DNA from 2 places in the Pseudodesulfovibrio sp. S3 genome. Region 2 is predicted to be linked to the other one. Evidence: riboswitches for the same ligand, from Rfam matches in the RefSeq annotation. Region 2 holds a riboswitch; the other holds the start of a gene.
The links. Region 2 has a riboswitch for cobalamin ahead of metE (5-methyltetrahydropteroyltriglutamate--homocysteine S-methyltransferase). Riboswitches for the same ligand answer to the same signal wherever they lie in the genome.

Region 1 (7,732 bases), on a different contig from region 2:
GGGACGGCCTGAAGGTGCAGGTTCGGATTTACCGAGAGCAAGGTGCGCTGAAGGTAGCCGTATGTGGAATAGGTCAGCGGGTCGCCCAGGGTCAGAAAGGCGGCGTCCATTCCCTTGTCCAGGACTTTGGCAACGATTTCGGCGTTGGCTTTCCAAGCCGTGTCAAGCTCTTGGGCATCCTTTGTCATGGGAAACCCCAATTGGATGACCTGGACGCCCTTTTTCAGATGCGGCCTGGCAATGGCATATGCGGTGGAATAGTCGTTCTTGGTGGAGGCGGCGGCAAAGATCACGTCCACCTCGCCCAGGATGCGGACCGCTTTGAGGGTGAGGAGTTCGGGATCGCCGGGGCCGACTCCTATGCCATAGAGAATGCCTGTTTTTGTCACTGAATGATCTCGTTCTTTTTTTGTCGGTGGCCGACTGTGTCTGTTTTCGAAAAATGCGTCAATACGTGATCACGGATGGAGCAGCTGGTATATGATTTCGATACCTTGCAGCAGGCGCATGGTCGGGCGGGACACCAGGTGCTCGTCCACCAGGAAGACGTTTCCGCTGAGAACCGCCTTGATGCGGGACGATGCCGGGCCGTTCTTGATCTCGGGTATGGAGACCTCGTTCATGGTGCCGTACTGGGCCAGGTAGACATCGATCCGGCTGCCTCTGGCAAGGAGCCGCTCCAGACCGTAGTCCGCTATGTTTGTTCCGTGTCTGGGCCTGGCGTCGTCGGCCACATTGATGCCGCCCGCCTTTTCCAGCACGAACAGCGGCATTGCTCCGGGCGAAAAAGTGGCGAGTTTGGCATGGATGGATTCGAAGAAGACGCCGGGCCGCCGGTCTTCAGTGAGGGAGGCAAGCCGTTGTTCCGTGCGGGAGATTCCTTCCTGAAAGTCCTCTATCATGTATTCGGCCTGCAACTCGCGGCCGGTCAGGTGGCCCAGGGTGCGCCAATAATCGTACATCTGTTCCACCGAGTCCGGTTGCAGCGAGACCACGGTAATTCCGCGTTTTTCCAAAGCGGCCCAGAGTCCGGGATATCCCCGGCGCAGCATGGGGCGGATGAGGATCAGGTCCGGTTCGGCTGCCAGGAATTTTTCCACGCCGTCGCGGGCGTTGAATGCGGGTTTTTCCATGACGGCCATGGGATAGTCTTCGCTGGTGGAGACGCCGACGATCTCTTCGTTCAGCCCGAGGCTGAAGAGGTTCTCGGTATGAGCGCCGTACAGGGAGATGATTCGGGTAAACGGGGCCTTGACTTCGATGGTCCGGCCGGAATGGTCTGTCAGGGTCTGGGAGTTGGCCGGGGAGTGCAGCAAGAGCGTGAAGAAGAGGGTGAACAAAAGCCGTTTCAAAATGATTTCCTTAAATATAAGCGATGTATGGGCCGCTGGTGGTGTTCAGGATATGGACGTGCACGCCGAAAACCGCGTGGATGTTGTCCGGTGTGAGTGTGTGGGCAACGTTGCCATAGGCGTGAACGCGGCCTTTGTCCAGCAGGAACACCCGGTCGCAGAACCTGGCGGCCAGGTTGAGGTCGTGCAGGATGGTGATGACGGTTCGGTTTTTTGTCTTTGCCAACCGCTGGAGTTCGGTCATGGCTGCCATGGTGTGGCGGATGTCCATGGACGACGTCGGCTCGTCCAGCAGCAGGACGGGTGTATCCTGTGCCAGCCCGCGCGCCACGGCAGTGCGTTGTTGTTCGCCGCCGGACAGATCGGCCAGGATGCGGCCGCGCAACGGGTCGAGGTCCATGGCGGCAAGGCTTTCCTCGACGGTGACCAGATCTTGGGCCGTGGGGCGGCTGAACCTGGGTATGTGGGGATGGCGGCCCATGAGCACGGTCTCGAATACGGTGAAGGGAAAGTTGAGGTCGGCCTGCTGGGGGACCAGGGCGCATAGCCTGGCAAGGGCCGCGGCGGAAAAGCCGCTTACGGGCCTGTCTCCCATGGTCGCCCGTCCGGCGGATGGACGGAGGTGCCCGGCAAGGACCGAAAGCAGGGTTGATTTGCCGCTGCCGTTGGGGCCGAGGATGCCGTGCAGTCTGCCCGGCTCAAAGGCGATGTCCAGGCCGTTCAGGACGGGCGTTTCGGCATAGGCAAAGTGCAGGCCTTGCAGGGAACAGGAGAGGCTATCCACGATACAGTCTCCTGCTGCGGCTGAAAATCCAGCAGAATATCGGACCGCCGATGAGGGCGGTCAGCACGCCGATGGGCACCTCGTGGGGCAGCACGGCCCGGGTCAGGGTGTCGGCAATCAGGAGCAGGAGCGCCCCGCCCAGCCCCGAGGCAGGCAGGAGCCAGCGGTTGTCCGGGCCCACGATCATGCGCATGAGGTGGGGGACGATCAGCCCCACAAAGCCGATGATTCCGCTGACGGCAACGCAGACCGCGCTGATCAGGGAGGCCGTGATCAGCAGCAGGAGACGCACGCGGGCCGTGTCCACGCCAAGGCTCCGGGCCGGACGGGCACCCAGGCTCATGATGTTCAGGTCTCGTCCGAAGAAAAGGCATACGGTGAAGCCGAGCAGGGCGACCGTGCCGGTGAGGGCAACGTCGGTCCAGGTGCGGCTCACAAAGCTGCCCATGAGCCAGAAAACGATGACCGAGACGCGCTCGTCCGCCAGATATTTGATGAAACTCAGGCCCGCCGACAGGATGGCGGAGACGATGACGCCCGCCAGGATCAGGTTGGCAGGGGCCAGTTCACCGTCGCGCCCGGCCATGGCCATGACCGCGAACAGGGTGGCCGCCGCCCCCAGAAAGGCCATGAGGAAGAGCGTGGCCGGTCCGAATACGGTCAGGCCCAGCAACAGGGTCAGCGCCGCGCCAAAGGCTGCACCCGAAGATACGCCCAGGGTGAACGGGTCGGCCAGGGGATTGAGGAGCAGCCCCTGGAAAACCACGCCCGCCACGGCCAGGCCGAATCCTACGGACAGGCTGGTCAGGATGCGGGGCAGCCTGACCTCGAAGATGACGCTGGATTTCAGTGTGGGCATTGTGTCCGCCGCCCCCCGCAGCCCGTCCAGCAGCCATGTGAGAATCTCGGCTGGTGAAACGGCTATGAAGCCCATGCCGCAGGCAATGATCGTCAGCCCTGCCGCGATGGCGGCAAGGAGCAACAGGATCAGTCCCTTGCGGGTGGCTTGGCGGGGAACGGCGTTCATGTCTTGCCTAGGGAAGCAGGTGGGTCTGCGCACGGGCGTCTTTCACGTGATCGACGTAGATATCCGCCCATGTGTCCACCATGCCCAGACCGCGCAATTCGGTTTTCACATCGAATCCGGCCTTGGTCAGCATGGGCTTCCAGGCGTCGTCCTCGTCACCGGCCATATCGTTTGAGGCGTGGTCACCGGCAACGATCATGAACGGCTTGAGCAGGATGTGCTTCTTGCCGGAGGCCTTGAGATTGACCAGCAGTTCGTCAAAACCGGGGAATCCCTCCACACAGCCCACGAAGACAGGATAGCTGAAATGCTGCTGCATGGCGTGCTGGAACTCGGAGTATATGCCCGTGGAGAAATAGTCGTTTCCATGGCCCATGTAGACCAGGGCTGCATCCATTTTTTTCGCTTCTTCCACGTCGTTCTTCATGGCCTTTGCTCCCACCTCAATGTCTTCGACGTAGGGATGGACATTTCCGGGCATGCCCAACGCCGGGCGACCGAGTCGAAGGCTTGCGAAGGGCAGGGATTTCGTTTTCACGGTGCGGATGGAACGCAGGCCGATCAGGGTGTTCTTGAGGTCCTCGAATTCTTCTCCGGCAAAGACGTGCAGGGATTGTACGGTGACGTCCTTGTAGCCCTGGTCGCTCAGGTCGGCCAGGGTGGCCAGAGGACTTTTCACGTACAGGACATCTTCAGGTACATCGGGATTGGCCTCTTTCCAAGCAGCGTCGCCCTGTCGTTCCTGCCAGATGGACCGGATGATGCTTGAAGTGAAGGCCAGCTTCACCGGCACTTTGGGGTTGGCCGCCTGGACCCTGTCCCGGATGTGCAGGATGGATTTGAGCGCTTCCGGGTAGGAAGTGCCGAAGGCGGCCAGGACGATGGCCTCTTTGGCCGGACCTTCGTCGCCGTGTCCGGCATGTGCCGGGATGGTCAGAAACAGGAGCAGGAGCAGAGGCAGAAAAATGGCGTGTGTTCTTTGAAGCATTGTTCCTCCGATACGGAGGGGCTGATTAAGGAAAATGAATATCCCCTTCCTCGACGAATTCTGAGGAAGGGGAACCGTTTTTTCCCTTCAAATCCATGGCGGCAAGCCCTCGTACCACCGTGGCAAGTCCGATATCGTTTCAGGCAGGTCTTCCGGCTGGTCCCTCCTGCCCTCGCCTTCCCGGTTTTATCCAGTGGCATTGTGAGAACAGTTCGTCAGGACGTCACGGCGGCGGGTCCGCTCCCGATTCACACGGGATTCCCTATTGAGTCAAAACACCTGAAGGGCGAAAATTAGGCCGGTTACAGCGACTATGTCAAGGAAGACTCTGCGTTCCTGGCTATGCGTTCCTGGAATTGCTGGATCATTTCCTCGGCGTTGATGACCAGGGCGTCGGATTCGCCCATCATGCCGTACCCGAGGATGGGGATGTGGAAGATTTCCTCCACGGGAACGGTGAAGCCGGTGATGACCACCTGCTGTTGCCTGAGGACTTCGTCTACCAGGATGGCGCCCTTGTAGTCTCCCACACGGACCACAATGGCCTGGGCCATTTCGATGTTGTTGATTTCCGGGGTCAGTTCGAGAAGGTCGGCCAATCGGAGCAGGGAGTGTATTTCGCCACGCACGTCCACGGTTTCCCGTCCGTCGGGAAGCTGCACCACGTCCTGAAGGCGCGGCATGTAGATCTCTACCACGTCCCGGCTGGGCATGATGAACGTGTCGCCGCCCACCTTGCAGACCAGGGCGTCCACGATGCCTTCGTTGGCCGAGCGGTCCAGGGGAATGGTGATGGTGAAGGCCGCACCATGGCCCAGCGTGCTTTCTATTTCCACGTCACCGTCCAGAGTGACCTTGATCGCATTGACTACTGCATCCATGCCCACGCCTCGACCGGATACGTCGGTGATTGTTTCGGCGGTGGAGAATCCGCTTTGGAGCACGAATTGAAGTATTTCCTGCTTGTTGTATTCCTTGTCCGCGTCCGCCAGTCCCTTTTCGAGAGCCTTGGACAGAATCCGGTCCGGGTCCAGGCCCCGGCCGTCGTCCTTGACCTGGATAAAGGCACTGTCGCCTTTACGCCAAGCGGACAAGGTGACAACACCCGCTTCCGATTTCCCTGCGGCCTTTCGGCCCTCGGGATCTTCCAGGCCGTGATCCACAGCGTTTCTGAGCAGGTGAACAAGGGGTTCGTTGAGGCTTTCCACAATGGTCTTGTCCAGGGCCAAATCGTCGCCTCTGACATCGAATTCAAGCTTCTTGCCTATTTTCTGGCTCAGGCTCTTCACCAATCGGTGCATGGGCGTGAAAATCTGTTTGAGCGGCACCAGACGGATGGCGTTTACTTCCTTCTGGAGTTTGCTGATGACATTATCCAGTTCGCGGAGGCTTGAGGCCACCTGGCTCATGTTGGTGGCACCGCCCTGGGCAATGACGGCATAGGTGACCATGAGTTTGCCCACCAGCTCGATGACCCGATCCAGGCGGTCCGTACCAACGCGGATGGATGAGATGGCCTGTGCCGAAGGTTTGGCTGCGGCCTTTTCCGGCTCGGCAGACTTCTCTTCTTCTAGCGCTGCCTTTGTCTCGGTCGGCGTGTCGTCTTCGGCTGTTGACGGTTCTTCAAAGGCCTTGGCAGCCTCTTCTTCGGACTCTTCAACCACTGCAGCGGCTTTTGGCCTGTTCGTGCCAATTCTAGCCAGGGCTTCCGCGCTTCCACCGAGCAGGCCGCCCAGGGCAAAGAAGAATTTTTTCTGGGCCTCACAGATGCCGAGCATGGCGGAAATGATGTCGTTGTTGACCGGCGTGATGCCGTCCTTGAACATGTCCAGAAGGGCGATGACACCTGCGGATGAGAGCTGCATACAGGACAATCCGAGTGCATCTACGACCGTTTCGGCCCCCTGGCCGGTGGCGTCTACTTCGAGGATCTGTTTTTCAATGTCCTCAATGCACTGAATGATACTGTCTTGCATGCGCTTTCCTTATTGTCTCGAAAAATAGGTTTCTTGGTCTGCATAGACGGAGATGGTCTTGTCGAATCCCCAGGCGTAAAGCGTCTGTTTGACGTCTGCCGACAGTGTGCAGGCCGCGATCTTGAACGTGGAGCCCATGCTTGCGATGGCACCCCAGGCACCGGACCCCAACGTGAGCACCTGTGCCAAATCCAGGAGAATGGAGTCGCCCGGTTCGACGCCCAGAATGGCGGAAATAATCGGTTTGAAATGGCCTTCCTGATGAACGCGGGGATCCTTGACTCGTATGACGGTCACTCCGTCCCGAATCTCCACGTCCACGCCCGCTCCCATTGCTACGGCCTCTACCTGACCGCCGCTGGAGGCCTCGGTGATGAGACTCAGTACTTCTTCCTGTTCCTCTGTGTCGAGATTGCCTTCACGCAGTTGTTCAAGAACCTGGAAAATCATGTTCACGCCACGGGAGAGCAGGGTGATGTTCATGTCGGTGGATTCCACCTCCCCTCCCTGTACCTTTTTCAGGAAATCCTCAATCTTGTGCGTGAAATGGGAGGCTTCTTCAAATCCTGTCATGAAACCGGTCACACCTTTGATGGTGTGCAGCGGGCGAGCCAGAATCTCGATGCCTTCACTTCGGTCATCGCCTTCCAGCATCTCGAGTCCTTCCATGACCTGAGGGTAGTACTTGTCATTGACTTCGGAGAAGAACTCCTCAACCATCGGGTCTTCGCTCATGAAATATCCTTGGCTACTTGTTCAAGAGTCCGAGTTTTTCGAGTTCATTGTAGAGTTTGTCCTTGGCCACTGGTTTGACTATGTAAGCCGAAGCCTCTCCATCGTAGAAAGTTTTTATTACTGTTTGCGGATCATCCAGGGCTGTGGTCATGATTATCTTCACCCTGGGGCGGTATTTGTTTTCCGTTTCAATGGCCCTGATTTTCTGCAGAGCCTCAATACCATCTACCTCCGGCATCATTATGTCCATGAGGATGAGGTCGTATGGTCTTTTTTCCGCATGGCTCAACTTGAATGCTTCAACGGCCTCCCGTCCGTTGACGACAATATCAACTTCGAAGAGAGTCATCAGGAAAGACCGTAAAACTTTTCGACTGAGAAATTCGTCTTCGACTATGAGTGCACGCATTCTTATCTCCGCTGCTTGGCGTGATGTTATGTATCCAATGTCCTTTTCCTACGAAAAAGAAAAAAATGTCAATATGATGATATTATTTTATTCCTGAAAATAATGGCACATTATGAAAAAAGAGGTGTTTCCGAAAGCGGTCTTCGGGGTTGCAAAACGTTTGCATAATGGATACCAACCCCGCTATGTCACGCGATATCACCGAGAAAAGAAAGAAAAGAATCGATCAGGTCCTGGCCCACAGGCAAAAGGATTTGACCCTTGTCATGGACAATATATGGGATCCGCATAACGTGTCGGCAGTTCTGCGAAGCTGTGACGCGTTCGGAGTGTCTGGTGTGAATCTGTACTACACCACCGCACAGTGGCCCGATCTGGGAAAGAAGAGTTCCGGGTCGGCCAAGAAATGGATCGAGCTTTCTCGACATATCGATGCTGCTGATATGGTCGGCGGGTTGCGC
Region 2 (7,732 bases):
CGTCAAGCGCGTTCCCATCCTGAACATTTCCCAGGCCTGTACCGGCCTGCTCGGTGAAAAGGCCAACGGCTGGCCCGGCAAGATCATAGACATCCTGTTCATGACGGGTCTCGTGGCCGGTTCCGCCACGGCCCTCGGCCTGGGCATCCCCATCGTGGCTGCGGCCGTTGCCTCGGTCACCGGGCTGGAGCACTCCTTTGCGCTGGAATTCGGCACCCTGATTTTCGTCACAGCCATATTCTGCATCTCTGCCAGCCTGGGTCTCAAAAAGGGACTGAGCAACCTCTCCGACTTCAACGTGCTCATCGCCATGGCCCTGCTCCTGTTCGTCTTCATCGTCGGCCCGACCGTCTTCCTGACCGACATGGCCATCACGTCCTTAGGCCTGATGTATTCCGAGCTCATCACCATGGCCACCTGGATGGACCCCATGAGCACCTCGGGCTTCACCAAGGACTGGACCGTATTCTACTATGCCTGGTTCGTGGCCTATGCCCCGTTCATGTCCCTGTTCATCGCCAAGATCTCCCGTGGCCGGACAGTCCGCGAAGTCGTGCTCGGCCCGGTCATCGTGGCCTCGCTGGGCTGCGGATGCTTCTATCTCGTGTTCGGCAACTTCGGCCTGCACCTTCAGCTCACCGGCCAGCTTGACGTGGTGACCATGGTCAAGACCGTCAAGGGAGCCACCGCGATCATGGCCATTGCGGATTTCATCCCCATGGCCCCCCTCTACAAACTCGTCTTTGCCGGGGTCACGGCCATCTCCATGGCCACCACCTTTGACGCGGTCTCCTTTGCACTGGCCGCCACCACCACGCGCAAACTCACCCCCGACGAAGAGCCTGCCCGCTGGAACAGATTGTTCTGGGCCATGTCCCTCGGCCTGGTTCCCACGGGCATCATGCTCATCGACGGTCCTTTGTCGGTACTGCAAACAGCGTCCATCGTGGTCGGACTGCCCGTACTCGGCGTGGTCTGCATCGGCGTCGCCTCATTCCTCAAGGAATACGGGCAGACAGGCTGGGTGGAATACGATTCCGCCGCCTGCACGCCGCATGATCTGTAAGCATTCATTCGCATCACTACGAGGTTGTCATGAAAACCATACACGTTGAAAATGCCGTGGGCACCGTCCTGTGCCACGACATCACCCGGATCATTCCCGGCAGCGAAAAAGGCCCTGCTTTCCGTCGCGGCCATGTGGTCACGGAAGCGGACATTCCCACCCTGCTGGATATCGGCAAGGAGCATCTCTACGTCTTCGACCCCCGGGACGGCTACGTTCACGAGGACGAGGCCGCCCGCCGCATAGCCGAGGCAGCCGCCGGTCCCGGCATCACCCTGAGCGCCCCGGTGGAGGGCAAGATCACCCTGTGCGCCGCCCACGACGGACTGCTCGACATCGACACCGACATCCTGTTCAAACTGAACTCGGTCAAGGACGTCATCTTCGGGACCATTCACACCAACCAGCTCGTGAGCAAGGGCCGGGCAATGGCCGGCACCCGCGTCATTCCGCTGGTGGTCACCGAGGAAATCGTGGCCGAAGCCGAAACCCTGCTCCGAACAAACCCACCGCTCATTCAGGTCCGTCCGCTCAAACCGTGCCGTGTAGGCATCGTCACCACGGGCAGCGAAGTCTACAACGGCCGCATCAAGGACAAGTTCGGTCCGGTCATCCGCACAAAATTCAAGGGATACGGTTCCACCCCCATCGGCCAGAAACTCGTGTCGGACGATCCGGCCATGACCGTGGAGGCCATTCAGGACTTCATCGCGGACGGCGCCGACTTCGTGGTGGTCACGGGCGGCATGTCAGTGGACCCGGACGATCAGACGCCCGCTTCCATCCGCAGGGCCGGTGCAGAGGTCGTGGCCTACGGCGCCCCCACCTTTCCCGGTGCCATGTTCATGCTGGCAAAGATCGGCGACGTGCCGGTGGTCGGCCTGCCCGGCTGTGTCATGTACTATCGCGCCAGCATCTTCGATCTGATCATACCCCGCATCCTGGCGGGCAAGGACGTGACCCATGAGGACATCCTCAATCTCGGCCACGGCGGATTCTGCGAAGGATGCGCCGAATGCCGCTACCCGGTGTGCGGTTTCGGCAAGGGCGCCTGACATCTGTGGCCGGGACTGCCGCCAGACCCGGCCACAGACAGGCTGACTCTTGATCGGAAATAGAACAGATGGAATGAACCCGGCCCGCCCACTGGACGCAGGCACCTCTTCGCATCCCGGACATCTGAGGCCAAGGCACAAAAAAAGGCGCCTGTCTCATAAAAGACAGGCGCCTGATGCCTTACGGCTTAAAGACAAAAACTACCAGCGGGGACGCTCTTCACGAGCCTTGGCTTCGTTGACCTTGATATTACGGCCACCGAAGTCCTTACCGTCCAGATTGGCGATAGCTTCACGCGCACCGGCGTCGTCCATTTCGACGAAACCGAAACCACGGGGGCGACCTGTTTCGCGATCCTCGATCAGCTTGACGGAAGTGACTTCGCCATAAGCTGAAAAGGCTGCACGAATTTCGTCTTCAGTAGAAGTCCAGGACAGGTTGCCGACATAAAGATTCTTAGACATTCAAATTCTCCTAAAACGTGATGATGATATAGCGCCCGTGCACTAAAAAAAAGGAACCGTGTACAAGTTGCACACACGGCTCCTATATAGACTTGTATTAATCACAACCAGCTCTGGCCACAGTTTGACCGCGCCTTCACGGGTGCGGCTGGTGTTGTATTTACTATCTAAACAATTTTTGAGGGAAGTCAAGCAATATTTTCCAAAAAAGATGATCACAAAAAAATAATTCGCCCAGTCAGACATTTTTTTAAAACAACAAACTCCTAATAACAACAATTAACAACCTAATTAACATGGACAATTTAGCACTCTGTAAAATTATAAACAGCCGTTCATATGATTTTAAAATTGATTTTCATTGTACAACATCATTGTTACGACATTCGAGACATACACATTTACTATATTACTTATTTCAGTAGAACCTTGTACATGAATTAAAAATTAAAATCGTATTCATATCAGCAATAAATATTTCAGGCAGCCCCGCTCCACCAGCATCCCTGCCGGACACTCCAATAATTGTACCTGACCGTATCAGTTGATTTATCACTGAATACGATGTTATTTACTTCTGAAGTCCGAATGATCCTACAAAATCCGGAGACGACATCATGCCAACACCACAAGCATTATTCCATTCGACACCCCATTTTCTCACGACTTTTCCCGAAAGATGCCTTAAATGCCTACTGCTGGCCCTGCTGTTTTTATCCTCCGCTCCCGCCTGGGCCATGGATGCTCCTCAACCGCCCTCTATTTCTGCCGATAAGAACCAGTCCGCATGGATGCAAAAAAGCCGTCAGCTGATTGTTGTGACCGCCCCGAACTGGGAAAGCCGAAGCGGCACCTTGCGGCGATATGCGCGGACGTCTGACGGCACCTGGCTGCAAACCGGCGAACCGGTTGCCGTCATCCTGGGCAAAGGCGGTCAGGGCTGGGGTCTGGGGCTTCATCCCCCGGATGCAATCCTCCCCGGTGAACCCAGGAAATTCGAAGGGGACGGAAAGGCTCCTGCCGGCATCTTCACCCTGCCCTATGCCTTTGCCTACGACCCTGAGCAGATCGCAGGAACGGCCATGCCCGTACTGGATGTGGAATCGGATTTGTTCTGTGTGGATGATCCCGGATCAGCTCACTACAACACCACGCAACGATTGCCGACCGGTTCAACGGCCCCGTGGAACAGTGCCGAGACCATGCAGCGCAAAGACAATGTCTACAACCTCGGTGTTTTTGTCGGGCACAATTCCGACCACCCGGAGCCGGGCCGCGGTTCCTGTATATTTTTGCATATCCAAAACCCCCAAGGTTCGCCAACAGCCGGGTGCACCGCCATGAGCGAGCGTTCTCTGCAGGAACTCATCCACTGGCTGACCCCGGCAGCGTTCCCCATACTGGTGCAACTGCCTGAGCCTGCCTATGTCCGACTCCGAAAGGCATGGGGATTGCCCTGAGCAAAAAGGTTCACGAGTCACCCAAAAGGGCCGGAACGATCACTCGCTCCGGCCCTTCAATTCATTTCATGAAAACCTGTGGCACAGGTTTAGTTCGTCGGCACTTCGGCTGGATCGGTCTTGGTTTCCTTCAGTTTGGCGCGAAGGGGGGTGTAATATACCGCCGAGCGGATTTCACCGGTACGGGGGTTGAACTTCAGCTTGCTCTCGACGTCATCCGGGAAGCTCCACGCGTACACGTCCCATTCGCCGTCCTTGTAGGTCTTGGCAGGCGGCCCGGCCTTGACCTGAATCTTGGCCAGGGCCTGGTTTATATTATACCGTCAAAGGTTTGGACGATGCGTGCGTAGATGCGGCCGTCAACAGCGGCGAAGGCAATGGCCGGATTGGTGTACTCATGCAGGGCCGTGCGGCAGGGACCGGTATAGTTGTAGTAGCTCACCCCGTCTTTTTCCATATACAGGATGAAATTGCCGCCATCCAGCTCGCTCAGGGGGGTGCCGAAGGCAACCTTGCCACAATCGAAGGCATGGACCGGGACCGGGACGCATAACACCATCAAAAAAGAAAATGGACGCGAGAGCGGGACGCATGGCAGCCTCCAGCTTTATATATGATAATATATTTCATTTAATTCTATTCACACTGAAGCACAATACCCCCCAATGACTCCGGAAAGGACGGACCCGCCATCTGGCTCGCCTGCCGGACGCACTGCTCCACATGCGTCAACCGCCGTTGTTCCTAACCCATTGATTAAAAGACAGGAATAATTCCAAACACCCCTATTGGCCCTCACGAAACCGAGGGCTTGCCTTTTCCCGCACCTTAATATATCAATACATCTTGATATAGTGATTCGGCAAGAAACGGAAAGCGGTGAAAAACCGCTGCGGACGCGCCGCTGTAACCGGCAAAACCCGTTGATGACCACCGATTCAGGGAAGGGATTCAACATGATGGGGCCGGAAGCCAGAAGACGTCTTGCCAGGGAGCAAACAACCTCGTCGCCGGATGGTTTGGCACAGAATCCAAACGGGTCCTGCTGCTGCGAGGTACACGCTCTTGGTCTTTCACCCATAACCATGGAGTAGACATGAACGCGCACGTGCTGGGTTTTCCCAGAATGGGAATCAACCGCGAATTGAAATGGGCCTTGGAGAGCTTTTGGCGGGGAGAAACGACAGAAACCGCTCTGATCGCCATCGCCGAAGACATCAAAAAACGGCATTGGGAGATTCAGGCCAAGGCCGGAATGGACCTGCTGCCGGTCGGAGATTTCTCGCTTTACGACCACGTTCTCGACACCATAGCCCAACTCGGGGCCGTACCTCCGCGATTCCAACGGGAAGGCAGCGGAGTTGATCTGCAAACATATTTTCACATGGCACGTGGACATGCCGAAAACGGCATCCCGGCCATGGAAATGACCAAGTGGTTTGATTCCAACTACCACTACATAGTCCCGGAATTGACTCCGGACATGCGTTTCGAAAAATCCAATTCCCGCCTGCTGGAAGACGCCCTGGCAGCCAGAGAACTCGGATACTCCCCGAAACCGGTCCTGGTCGGACCTGTAACATTCCTCATGCTCGCCAAGGAAGTGGGCACATGCAACCGCTGGGATCATCTGGAAAGCATCACCAATGTCTATTGCGAGATCATAGCCGAGCTTGACGCGCACTGCTCCTGGATTCAGATCGACGAACCGATCCTGTGCACGGACCTCACGGAAGAGGCCAGACAGGCCTTCAGGCTCTCCTACACGAAACTCAAGTCCGCAGCCCTCAGCGCCAGACTGCTACTCACCACCTACTTCGGCGAACTGGACGACAACCTCGATCTGGCATTGTCCCTGCCTGTCAACGGCCTGCATGTCGACCTGGTCCGCGGCCGCAGGCAACTGGAACGCATCCTGGACACGCTGCCGCCGCACATGACCCTGTCGCTCGGCCTGGTAGACGGCAGAAACGTCTGGAAAACCGAATTGGAAACAGCCCTCAGAAAAGTGAATGCCGCCTCCCAGAAAGTGAAGACGAACCAAATCATGATCGGTTCCAGTTGCTCGCTGCTCCACTCCCCCATGGACGCCTCGAACGAGACGGAACTGGCCCCGGAACTGAAGCAATGGATGGCCTTCGCCGTACAGAAGTGCGACGAAATCAACGCGCTGAAACAGGCCGCAATCACCAATGAAAAACCGGCCCTGTTCAACGAAAACACCATGTCGTTGCTTGCCAGGGGCGCTCATGCCGATGTCGTGGACAAACAGACGCGCAGCCGGGTCCAGGCCGTCACGCCCCGGATGTACGAGCGCACATCGCCTTTTGCCGTGCGCTCCGTTGTCCAGAAGGAACGCCTGAAACTCCCCCTTTTCCCGACCACGACCATCGGTTCGTTCCCACAGACAGCCGAGATACGAAAAGCGCGGCTGCAATACAAACAGGGGCAACTGTCGGCAGCGGAATACACCAAAACAATGAAAGCACAAATATCCGAAGTCGTTGACCGCCAGGAAGCGTTGGGACTTGATGTCCTGGTACACGGCGAACCGGAACGGAACGACATGGTCGAATACTTCGGCCAGCAGCTCAGAGGGTTCTGCTTCACGTCAAACGGCTGGGTCCAGAGCTACGGCAGCCGTTGCGTCAAGCCGCCCATCATCTACGGCGACGTCTCCCGCCCGGAAGCCATGACAGTGGACTGGGCCGTGTATGCCCAAAGCCTGACGGACAGGCCCATGAAAGGCATGTTGACCGGCCCCGTGACCATACTGTGCTGGAGTTTCGTCCGCAACGACCTCCCGCGCGAAGATGTCTGCCGCCAGATCGGATTGGCCATTCGGGACGAAGTCGTGGACCTCGAAGCCGCCGGGATCAACATCATCCAGATCGATGAAGCCGCCTTGCGCGAAGGGATGCCCATCCGCAAGGACCAGCAGGAAGCCTACCTGCGCTGGGCAGTGGACTGCTTCCGGCTCGCGGCGGGCGGAGTCGCGGACGCCACCCAGATTCACTCCCACATGTGCTACAGCGAATTCAACGTCATCATGCGGTCCATTGCCGAAATGGACGCCGATGTGATCAGCATCGAGGCAAGCCGCAGCGGCATGGAACTGCTCGACGCATTCAATGCATATCAATACCCGGCAGAGATCGGCCCCGGCGTCTATGACATCCACAGCCCCCGCATCCCCGACACGGACGAAATATACTCGCTCCTCACAAAAGCGCTGAAGGTCATCCCCGCAGAACGGCTCTGGGTCAATCCGGATTGCGGTCTCAAGACCCGGGCCTGGCCGGAAACCACCGCCTCGCTCGGCAACATGGTCCGGGCCGCTGCCAGACTGCGCCGGGAATACGCCTGAAACCGACCATCGACCACATAACCCGAGGGCAGGCGACCGACTGCCTGCCCTCCATGAAGGCAAGGATATGCAATGAAGATCATAGACGCACTCCAACACTCCGAACGATTCCTCTCCCTTGAATTCTTTCCGCCCAAGGAGCAGGCCCAGTGGCCCGGCTTCCTTGATCAGGTCAACCGATTGGCCGGCCTTGATCCGTTGTTCGTTTCCGTAACATACGGTGCCGGGGGCAAATTGCAGGACAACACCCTTGAGATCGCCGCCGCCGTTAACAAACGGTTCGGCCTGACGACCATGGCGCACCTTACCTGCGTCGGCG

Region 1: linked by a shared signal. The riboswitch ahead of DWB63_RS00390 (sirohydrochlorin cobaltochelatase) and the one ahead of metE (5-methyltetrahydropteroyltriglutamate--homocysteine S-methyltransferase) in region 2 are both predicted to bind cobalamin.

The regions. Positions count from the first base shown of each region.
Region 1 is NZ_QTZO01000001.1:75,649-83,380, forward strand. Features, by position in the region: gene cobI (precorrin-2 C(20)-methyltransferase) at 1-389, opposite strand, end outside; gene DWB63_RS00375 (ABC transporter substrate-binding protein) at 459-1,352, opposite strand; gene DWB63_RS00380 (ABC transporter ATP-binding protein) at 1,363-2,136, opposite strand; gene DWB63_RS00385 (iron ABC transporter permease) at 2,129-3,163, opposite strand; gene DWB63_RS00390 (sirohydrochlorin cobaltochelatase) at 3,171-4,151, opposite strand; cobalamin riboswitch at 4,276-4,449, opposite strand; gene DWB63_RS00395 (ATP-binding protein) at 4,463-6,127, opposite strand; gene DWB63_RS00400 (Hpt domain-containing protein) at 6,137-6,862, opposite strand; gene DWB63_RS00405 (response regulator) at 6,876-7,271, opposite strand; gene DWB63_RS00410 (RNA methyltransferase) at 7,457-7,732, shown strand, end outside.
Region 2 is NZ_QTZO01000006.1:62,086-69,817, reverse strand. Features, by position in the region: gene DWB63_RS08645 (BCCT family transporter) at 1-1,066, shown strand, start outside; gene DWB63_RS08640 (molybdopterin-binding protein) at 1,096-2,121, shown strand; gene DWB63_RS08635 (RNA-binding protein) at 2,323-2,586, opposite strand; gene DWB63_RS08630 (L,D-transpeptidase family protein) at 3,378-4,046, shown strand; gene DWB63_RS17275 (hypothetical protein) at 4,136-4,285, opposite strand; gene DWB63_RS08625 (hypothetical protein) at 4,357-4,605, opposite strand; cobalamin riboswitch at 4,877-5,048, shown strand; gene metE (5-methyltetrahydropteroyltriglutamate--homocysteine S-methyltransferase) at 5,143-7,413, shown strand; gene DWB63_RS08615 (methylenetetrahydrofolate reductase) at 7,486-7,732, shown strand, end outside.